2 linked regions of the Solidesulfovibrio magneticus RS-1 genome follow. The main gene of each other region encodes a partner of the protein of the gene in region 2 in a complex. Links are inferred from orthologs where the notes say so. Each region holds a gene or a part of one and is shown on either strand. Other genes may lie near its edges.

Region 1 (4,219 bases), 470 kb from region 2 along the record:
GGTCGATTCCGTCTCCGAGGTGCTGCGCATACCCGCCAGCACGGTGGAGCCGCCGCCACCCGTCGTTTCGGGCCTGGAGTCCGAATACATCAGCGGCGTGGGCAAGCTCGAGGATCGGCTGCTCATCCTGCTCGACCTCAACAAGCTGCTTTCCGGCGAAGAACGGGACATGCTCGGTTCCTTCTAAAGCTGGCTCGCCGCGCCAAGTCCGGTCGGACCGGCCTGCTGGGCCGTCCCCGACGGTCGGGTCCTGGACGGCTCGGCGCAATCTGTTACGCGGTTACGGCCGCCGTCACTTTCGTGGCGGCGGCCATCCCGTATTTTTTTCACGAGGACCATCTTGTCCCGCACAGCTTCGCCCCTCGCCGAACTCCTCGCCGCCAGCGATTCCGCCTCGGTCTATAAAAGCGGGCCGGCCACCCTGGCCTATCTGGCCGCCGCCGCCCTGGCCCGGGGGCAATCCGCCGTGGTCGTGGCCCCGGGCGTTCACGAACTCTCGCGCATCGCCGCGCTGCTGGACATGCTGGCCCCGCCCTCGCCCGGGACCCTGTGGGGCGCGTCCTACGCCATGCTGCCCTCCTACGCCCCGGGCCGGCCAAGCGGCGCGTTCTGGGCCCGGCGCATGGCCTTTCTGGCCTTTGCCGCCATGGGCAAAGGCCCACGCGTGCTGCTGGTCACCGCCGACAACCTGTTGCCCAAGTGGCCGCCGCCGCGCGCCCTGGAGGGCAACATTTTAAACGTCGCCGTGGGCGAGGAACTGCCACGGGACCTCATCGCCGAACAGGCCGTGCTGTGGGGTTACAAGCGCTCGCCCATGGTGGCCAATCCCGGCGAATTCGCCCTTCGCGGCGACATCCTCGACATCTTCCCGCCGGGCTATGAAAGTCCCTTGCGTCTGGAATTTTTCGGCGATGTCCTGGAAGCCGTACGCCGTTTCGACGCCGGCACCCAGCGCTCCCTGGCCGAACTCCCCGAAGCCTCCCTCATCCCGGCCGCCCCGGCTGTGCTGTCCGAAACCTTCATGGATGAGGCCAGAACGCTGTGGGAGACCATCGCCGGCACGGGGGAACTGCACCGGGCCGCCAAGCAGCGCCTGGAAAACGCCTTGCAGGTCCGCGACGGCGGCATCTGGCCCGGGCTTTTTTACGAAAAGCCGGTGGAGCTTTCGGCCTGGTTTCCCGAAGGCGCGGCCTATTTCGTGTGCGACCCCACCAAGGTCAAGGAGCGCCTGGAAGAAGCCGAACACGCCTGGCGGCGTTTTTTCGAGGCCGAAACCAAGGAGCTTGGCCATCCCTGGCCGAACTCCCGGGTGTTGTGGCCCGAAAACATGGCCCGCAAATCCCTGGTGGCTGGCCGGCGCATTCTCTTCGAGGATCTGGTCATGGGCCGGGGCCGCCATGGCCCGGATCTGCCGGAAAAGGTCCTGGAACGCTTTGGTGACCTTTTCTGGAAGCCCGGCTCGGACAAGCGCCCCTGGACCACCCTGGTCGCCGCCCTCAAGGAATGGAACGGCCACGGCCAGACCATCCTGTCCTTCCACGGCGAGCGGTCGCGCAAGAAATTCCTGCAAATGATCGAGCCGGAAGGGCTGGTCTTTCGCACCGGCTATAGCCCGGACGAGACCGGGCTTTTCGCGCTGCTCTCGCCGCTGCGACACGGCATGGAGCTTTCGTGGCGCGACACCCGCATCCTGGCCGAGGACATCCTGCACCCCGAGTCGGCCAAGGGCGGTTCCGAGCGGGCCGACAAGGACTTCAAGGGCCTGGCCTCCTTTGACGACATCCGCCCCGGCGATCTGGTCGTCCACCGCGATTACGGCGTGGCCACCTTCGAGGGCCTCACCCGCATGACCGTGGACGCCACCGGCGGCGATTATCTGCTGCTGGTCTTTGCCGACGAGGACAAGCTCTATCTGCCCGCCGACCGCCTGGGCCTGTTGCAACGCTACAAAGGACCCGAAGGCATTTCGCCGCCGCTGGACCGACTGGGCGGGGCGCGCTGGAAGTCCGTGCGCGAGCGGGCCAAAAAGGCCGTGGAACGCATCGCCGCCGATCTGGTCGAGATGTACGCCTACCGGCAAGTGGCCAAAGGCTATGCCTACGGCCCCACCAACGAACTGTACCTGGAATTCGAGGCCACCTTCGGCTTCGAGGAGACGCCGGACCAGGAACGGGCCATTGGCGAGGTCCTGGCCGACATGGAGCGGCCCGAGCCCATGGACCGGCTGGTGTGCGGCGACGTGGGCTTCGGCAAGACCGAGGTGGCCCTGCGGGCCGCCTTCCGGGCGGTGCTTGACGGCAAGCAGGTGGCCATGCTGTGCCCGACCACGGTCCTGGCCGAGCAGCACTACCAGAATTTCGCCGCCCGGCTGGAAGGCTTTCCGGTGCGGGTGGAGATGCTCTCGCGCTTTGTCTCGCCCAAGCGGCGCAAGGTGGTGCTGGAAGCCGTGTCGCGCGGCGAGGTGGACATCCTGGTCGGCACCCACCGCATCCTGTCTTCCGACGTGGCCATCCCCAACATCGGCCTGCTCATTCTCGATGAGGAGCAGCGCTTTGGCGTCAAGCACAAGGAGCGGCTCAAGGCGTTTAAGAAAAACATCGACGCCCTGACGCTGACGGCCACGCCCATTCCGCGCACCCTGCAACTGTCCCTTTCCGGTGTGCGGGGCCTGTCGGTCATCGAGACGCCGCCGCCGGACCGCAAGACCGTGGACACTGCTCTGGTCGAGCGCGACGAGGGCTTTTTGCGCGAGGTGCTGCGCCGCGAACTCGACCGCCAGGGCCAGGTGTTCTGGGTACACAACCGGGTCCAGGGCCTGGAGGACGTGACCGCCTACGTCAAGACCTTGGCTCCCGGAGCCAAGGTGGCCATGGCCCACGGCCAGATGTCGGAAACCGCCCTGGAGGAAGCCATGCACGGCTTTTGGCACGGCGAGACCGACATTCTCGTGTGCACCTCCATCATCGAATCTGGCCTGGATTTTCCCCGGGCCAACACCTTGATTGTGGACAACGCCCACATGTTCGGCCTGGGCCAGCTCTACCAGCTGCGCGGCCGGGTGGGGCGCTCGCCGCGCCAGGCCTATGCCTACTTCGTCGTACCCAGCATCGAGAAGGTGCCGGAGCTGGCCCGCAAGCGCCTGCGCGTCATCCTGGACATGGACTACCTGGGGGCCGGCTTCCAGGTGGCCATGGAAGACCTGCGGCTGCGCGGGGCCGGCAACATCCTGGGCGAGGCCCAGTCCGGCCATATCGCCCGAATCGGCCTGGACATGTTCCTGGAAATGCTGGCCGAGGAAGTGCGGCGGCTCAAGGGCGAGCCGATCAAGGAGCGCATCGAGACCGAACTCACCCTGGGCATCGCCGCCCGCATCCCCGAGCGCTACGTGCCCGAGGCTTCCGACCGCCTGCGCCTGTATAAGGCCTTGTCCACGGCCAAGACCGAAGAGCGCCTGGCCGAGATCGCCGCCGAGATGCGCGACCGTTTTGGCTCGCCTCCGGCCGAGGTGGACAATTTCCGGTCCGTTTTGGCCTTCAAGCAGGTGCTCGGACGCCTTGGCGCGACCAAGGCCGAGATCACGCCCACGCGTCTGACTGTGGCCTTCGAGGCCGAGGGCGCGTCCGTTTCCACGGAGCGGCTCGTCGCCTTCGTGGCCGCCCATCCGGCCGTGCGCCTGCTGCCGCCGGGCAAGATCGTGCTGCCCCTGGACGCCGCCTTGCCGCTGCCCGAGGCCATTGCCGTCTGGGCCGGCGAACTGGCCGGCTTGGGCGAAGGGGAGGGGGCGTGACAAGGCGGCTTGGCCGGGGCTGGCGCTTGGCGGCCGCCCTGGTGCTGTCCTTTTGCCTTTGGGGCTGCGGCCGCGACACGGCCGACGAGCCGGGCGTGGTGGCCGTGGTCAACGGTTCGCCCATCCGACTGGCCGAGCTGGAAATGCGAAACGATGTCAGCCGGATCAGCCAACCAGCTGTTGACAATCCGGCGGTCGAGGACCTGCGCGCCGGCCTTGGAGCGGCTCTGGCCGACGCGGTCGTGGCCCGGCTGGTAGGCCAGGAACTCAAGCGTTTGGGCCAGGCTCCCACGCCTGAGGAGTTGGAAAAGGCCGAGGCGGCCGTGCGGGCCGATTATCCGGGCGAAGCTTTCGAGCGCATGTTGCTTGAAGAGCACATTGATCTGGCCCGTTGGCGGGAGATGCTGGCCGACCGACTGGCTCTGGAAAAAT
Region 2 (5,639 bases):
ACTTGTCCTTGGCGTGGGCGATGATGCGGCCCTGGTCGTCGAACATGAAGCCGTAGCCGGTCTCGCCGAAGCGGATGGGGGACAGGTACTTGCGGATGAGTCGGTTCCAGTCCGTGGCCAGCACGATCATGCCCCGGGACTTGCCGTCCGGGCCGTGAACGGCGTGGGCGGTGAGGAAGTAGGGCTTGCCGGCGTCGTCGACGCGGATTTCGCCGCTGGTGAAGTCGTCGCTGCCGGCCGTGATCTTCTTGAAGAAGTCCCAGTCCTTGTAGGAATCGGCCAGGGGCTTGCCGGATTTGTAGACGCCGGAGACGGCCTTGCCGTCGTTGTCCACCACAGCCACGGCCAGCAGGGAGGTGGAGCTTTTGAGGTAGCCTTCCAGCATTTTCTGGGCCCGGTCGGGCGCGCCGATCAGCGCTTCGAGAAAGATCGGCAGCGAGGCCAGGGTGTCGACGCTTTCCTTGGCGGTATCGAGGCTCAAGCCGATTAGGTTGACCATGTCCGTGGCCGTGCGCTGGAGTTCCTCCTCTTGCAGGGAGGTGGAAATCTCGTTGGTGGAGACGGCGGCGTAGGTGATGATGGCGGCGATGCCGCAAAAAAGCGAGACGATGACGGCCAGGGTCAAAACGGCGTTGAGGCCCAGTCGGCGCATGACAATACTCCCGTATGCGGTAAATGATGCTGGGTGCTTAAGGCCAGGGGAGCGGCGACGGACGTCGTCTGACGTGCGGCAATCGGCAAGGCCGATGACCGGCGTTTTTCCAAGATTGGAAAAACGCGCCCCCCTTGGGCAAGGGATACGAAAAACGCGGCCGGGAAGCCAGCAGTATTTTTTGCGCCAACATTCACGTGATGTTGACGTTTTCGTGTCGGTGACGCGACTTGTCGCGGACGATGTTCGTTTTCTGGCCGAAAAATGCAATGTCGGCTGCCCGATTCGCGTCATCGGGGAGCGGTCGGCGGCAAACGCCGCAAGACCAGGGCGCTCGATGTGCTTGTCGCGTCAGAGTTACAAGGGAGGCGGCCGATGGCCCCAAAGGCTTGGCGCGTCGGCCGTGGCGGCGTGAGGCGGCCGGAAAACGCGGTTGGCGCGGCGGCGAGGGGCAGCAGAGGTCTGTACAACACCCAAGCGACGGCGTACGTTCATGATGCGCTATTTCCGATAACGGCCAACCTGCGTCCCCGGAGACCGCCCATGAGCAACGGCGTATTCCTCCTCGTGCTGATCGGCCTCGGCTTTGCCTTTCTCATCTACTTCCATCAGCGCTCCAGGAACTATCAAGAGCGCCATCCCGGGGAGGATAACCCGGTGGACAAGTGGCTGACGGGCAAGGACAAGGACGATGAAGACGATTCGGACGCGAAACGTTGAGAGGCGGACGGCGGCAACGTGCTTAAGCGCATTGCCGCCGGATAGGCTTGGAGAACGGGCAGCCCAGGCCCCGTGTCAGGCTTGGGATACGGTGTTACGGCAGAAAACGCCCGGTCACCGAATTCGGGTCGGCTTTGAGTTCCTCAGGCGTGCCCTTGGCCACGATGCGCCCGCCGCCCTCGCCGCCGCCCGGGCCGAGGTCGATGACGTGGTCCGAGGCCGCCACCACGTCGGTGTTGTGCTCGATGACCACCACGCTGGCTCCCTTGTCCACCAGCCGGTGCAGCACGGTGATGAGCTTGCCCACCTCCTGCATGTGCAGGCCCGTGGTCGGTTCGTCCAGGATGTAGAGCGCCCCGGGCAGGCTCCGCTTGCCCAGCTCCCGCGAGATCTTGATGCGCTGGGCCTCGCCGCCGGACAGCGTCGTGGCCGGCTGGCCCAGGTGCAGGTACTCCAGGCCCACTTCCTCCAGGACTTCCAGACGCCGGTCCAGCACCGGATAGTTTTCGAAAAACTCCCGGGCTTGGCGCACGGTGAGGTCCAGCACCTCGGCGATGTTTAAGCCCTTGTAGCGCACATCCAGGGTCTCGCGGTTGTAGCGCAGCCCGCCGCAGACCTCGCAGGTGACGTAGATGTCGGGCAGAAAGTGCATCTCCACCCGGATCTGCCCGTCGCCGCCGCAGGCCTCGCAGCGCCCGCCCTTGACGTTGAAGCTGAAGCGCCCGGGCTTGAAGCCGCGCCGTTTGGCGTCGGGGGTGGTGGTGAAGATGTCGCGGATCTCATCAAACACCTTGGTGTAGGTGGCCGGGTTGGAGCGCGGGGTGCGGCCGATGGGCGTCTGGTCGATGCTGACGATCTTTTCGATAAGTCCCGCTCCCTCGATGCCGGCGATGGCCCCGGGCGCATCCACCTTGATGCCCTTGGACAAGGCCAGGTGCTTGTACAGCGTATCCATGACCAGGGACGACTTGCCCGAGCCGGACACGCCCGTGACGCACACGAGACACCCCAGCGGAATGGTCGCGTCGATGTTTTTCAAGTTGTTGGTGGTCACGCCGCGCAGCACAAGTTCGCCTTTGGGCGGACGGCGCGATTCGGGGCGGGGCGAGGCGGCCTCGCCCCGCAGATATTTGCCGGTAAGCGATGTGGGCGAGGCGAGCATGCCGGCCACGTCGCCCTGGTAGACGATCTCGCCGCCAAGCCGGCCCGAGCCGGGACCCAGCTCGATGACGTGGTCGGCGCTTTTGATGGTGGCTTCGTCGTGCTCGACCACGAGCACGGTGTTGCCCCGGCCCTGGAGCTGGCGCAGGGTCGCCAGCAGCCGGTCGTTGTCCCGGGGGTGCAGGCCGATGCTCGGCTCGTCCAGGACATAGGTGACGCCGACCAGGCCCGAGCCGAGCTGTCCGGCCAGGCGGATGCGCTGGGCCTCGCCGCCGGACAGCGTGGCCATGTTGCGCGACAGCGAAAGATACTCCAGCCCCACGCCCGAGAGAAACTTCAAGCGGTGGTTGAGTTCCTTTAAAAGCGGCTCGGCGATGACCGCCTCGGCCCCGGTAAAGTCCAGGCCGGCCAGCCAGGGCAGGGCGCGGTCGATGGGCATGGCGCAAAAATCGGCGATGCTGGCCTCGGCCACGCGCACGGCCAGGGCTTCCGGGCGCAGCCGCGCCCCGCCGCAGACCGGACACGGCCGCGACTGGCGGTAGCGGGCCAGCTCGTCATGCCAGACCGGGCCGAAGGACTGGCCCTTTTCGAGCAGACTCACCACCCCGGCCCAGCCAAAGGCGGCGTCGCCGTAATACAGCGCCTGGAGCGCCTCGGGGGTGAAATCGGCCAGCTTGGTGGCCAGGGTGAAGCCGTGGCGCGCGCCCAGGTTTTCCAGCTGCTTGCTGTAGCGGGCCAGGGCCCGTTCGCTCTTCCAGGGCAGGATGGCCCCTTCGGCCAGGGACAGGCCCTTGTTGGGGGCGAGAAGCGCCGGTTCGAAGTATTCCACCGCGCCGATGCCCGAACAGGCTGGGCAGGCCCCCTGGGGGCTATTAAAGGAAAAGAGCTGGGGCGAGGGGCGCGGCACGCTGATTTTGCAGGTGGGGCAGGACGAGGCCGTGGAGAAGATGCGGTCCTTGGCCTTGCCCTCATGGTCGGCGATGTAGATGCGGCCGTCGCCCTGGGCCAGGGCCAGCTCCACCGAATCCGACAGGCGCGAGCGGATGCCGTCCTTGACCACCAGCCGGTCCACCACCAGATCGATGTTGTGGCGCTTGTTTTTTTCCAGTTCCGGCAACGGCTCCAGGGGCACGATCTGGCCAGCCACGCGTACCCGGGCAAAGCCCTGGCTCTTGAGCTTTTTGAGCCTGTCGGCGTGGGTCCCCTTTTGATGCTCCACCAGCGGGGCCAAAAGCAGCAGCTTGGAGCCTTCGGGCAGGGCCAGGATGTCACCGATGATCTCGTCGGCGGTGCGGGCGGTGATGGCCTCGCCGCATTTGGGGCAGTGGGGCTTGCCCAGGCGGGCGAAAAACACGCGCAGGAAATCGTAGATTTCCGTCACCGTGCCCACCGTGGAGCGGGGGTTGCGCGTGGCCGTTTGCTGCTCCAGGGAGATGGCCGGGGACAGGCCCTCGATCTTGTCCACCTGCGGCTTGTCCATCTGGGGCAGGAACTGCCGGGCGTAGGCGGACAGCGATTCCACGTAGCGCCGCTGGCCCTCGGCGTAGACGATGTCGAAGGCCAGGGTGGACTTGCCCGATCCCGACGGGCCGCAGACCACCACGAGCTTGTCCCGGGGAATGTCCAGGGTGAGGTTTTTGAGATTGTGCTGGCGCGCGCCTTCGATGCGAATCCGGGGAGTCTCGTCCATCATGCCTCCAAACTGCCAAACGACAAGGAGGCAAAATAAGGACCCTGGCCGGAAAGGCAAGGGCGATTGCCAAAATGTCGCCAATCGGGCACACCCTGGAAGCTCATGGACTGTTTTCTGGCCCGGGCTGCGGCGCATTTCGAGGCCGGCCGACGTTGGGAATCGTTGCGGTTAACACTCGTTTACATTATGTCGATCTTGCCGGGCCGCCCGCGCGGCGTTGCCCCGGCAAAGGAGCGACCATGCGCTACGAGGTCCCCTTTGTGCCCGATCCGGCCTACGGCGCGCTGCTCGCCGGCGCGGCGGACAGGCTGGCCGGCGTCTACTTCCGCCTCGGGCCCGAAACCCCGGACGCCCGGATGCCCGGCTTGGCCGATCCCTCGCCCATGGAATTGGCCGCCGGCTTGTCGGGCCTGCCGCCCATGCCCCGTTTGGGCCTGCTCAACGCCGCCTTCCACGCCCAGGAAACCCTGTCCAAGGACGGGCTGCGCGATCTGCTCATGCTCCTCGACGGCTATCTGGCGGCCGGGGCGCTGACCGGCATCGTCTACGCCGACCAGTACCTTTTGCAGGCCTTGTCCGATGCCTCGCCGTCGGTTGCCCGGGAGCTGTGCGCCGTGCCGGGCATCAATTTCCGGCTGGACAACTTCGAGCGGGCGGCGGCCGTGGTGGACGCGGCCTGCTCCTCCCGGTTTCGCCCGCCGCCGCGCATCATCCTTGACCGTGACGTCAACCGCGACCTGGACGGGTTGACCGCCATGGCCGGGAAGCTGCGCCGGGAGTGGCCGGACATGGGACTGGGGCTTATGGCCAACGAGGGTTGCCTGTACGCCTGCCCCTTCAAGCAGGCCCACGACGCCCACATCGCGCTGTCGCGCCTGGCCGCCTGCCGGGTCGGGCCGGATCTCAACCGCGACCTGGGCTGCCTGCGCAGCTTCGCCGAAGCGCCGGGACGCTTGCTCGCCTCGCCCAGCATCCGCCCCGAGGACGCCGGGCGCTACGAAGGCGTCGTCGATTGCCTGAAGCTGTGCGGCCGCAGCCGGCCGGCGGCCGATGTGCGGGCCATTGTCGCGGCCTATCTGGACGGGCGCTTTGACGGCAATCTGGTCTGGCTTCTCGACGCCCAGGAGGCGCTGTCCGACCGTTTCGCCATCGACAACGCCGCCTTGCCCGAGGATTTTTTCGAGGTTACGGCGTCCTGCTCCCGGCGCTGCGCCGCCTGCCGTTACTGCGACGAACTGGCCGAGCGGCTGCTTGTCACCCGCGCCCCCGGCCTTGTGCCCTACGGAGCCGGCTGATCCGGCCCCGCCCGTGTCGGGCCAGGGCTACAGGCTCGGCCGATAGCGGGTGGGGTCGGCCACGCCGGCTTCCTCGAAGCCTTTCCTTCGCAGCAAACAGCTGTCGCAGCGGCCGCAG

Evidence for each region.
Region 1: the proteins of uvrA (region 2) and mfd are in contact, whole or in part, in a crystal structure (PDB 4DFC), measured with the Escherichia coli proteins. The link is inferred for Solidesulfovibrio magneticus RS-1 from one-to-one orthologs.

The regions. Positions count from the first base shown.
Region 1 is NC_012796.1:2,345,669-2,349,887, forward strand. What follows is about bases 1-3,987. They hold mfd (transcription-repair coupling factor), read left to right. Parts: upstream 1-340; coding sequence 341-3,787; downstream 3,788-3,987. Other genes in these bases: DMR_RS09835 (chemotaxis protein CheW), read left to right, coding at 1-187; DMR_RS09845 (peptidyl-prolyl cis-trans isomerase), read left to right, coding at 3,784-3,987. Outside these bases: more of DMR_RS09845, read left to right, coding at 3,988-4,219. UniProt on the Escherichia coli protein: Couples transcription and DNA repair by recognizing RNA polymerase (RNAP) stalled at DNA lesions. Mediates ATP-dependent release of RNAP and its truncated transcript from the DNA, and recruitment of nucleotide excision repair machinery to the damaged site.
Region 2 is NC_012796.1:1,873,048-1,878,686, forward strand. The notes cover bases 1,267-4,564. They hold uvrA (excinuclease ABC subunit UvrA), read right to left. Parts: upstream 4,224-4,564; coding sequence 1,467-4,223; downstream 1,267-1,466. Other genes in these bases: DMR_RS07860 (nucleoside transporter), read left to right, coding at 1,267-1,372; DMR_RS07870 (hypothetical protein), read left to right, coding at 4,466-4,564. Also shown: DMR_RS07855 (methyl-accepting chemotaxis protein), read right to left, coding at 1-652; more of DMR_RS07860, read left to right, coding at 1,196-1,266; more of DMR_RS07870, read left to right, coding at 4,565-5,521; 7-cyano-7-deazaguanine synthase QueC, read right to left, coding at 5,549-5,639. UniProt on the Escherichia coli protein: The UvrABC repair system catalyzes the recognition and processing of DNA lesions. UvrA is an ATPase and a DNA-binding protein. A damage recognition complex composed of 2 UvrA and 2 UvrB subunits scans DNA for abnormalities.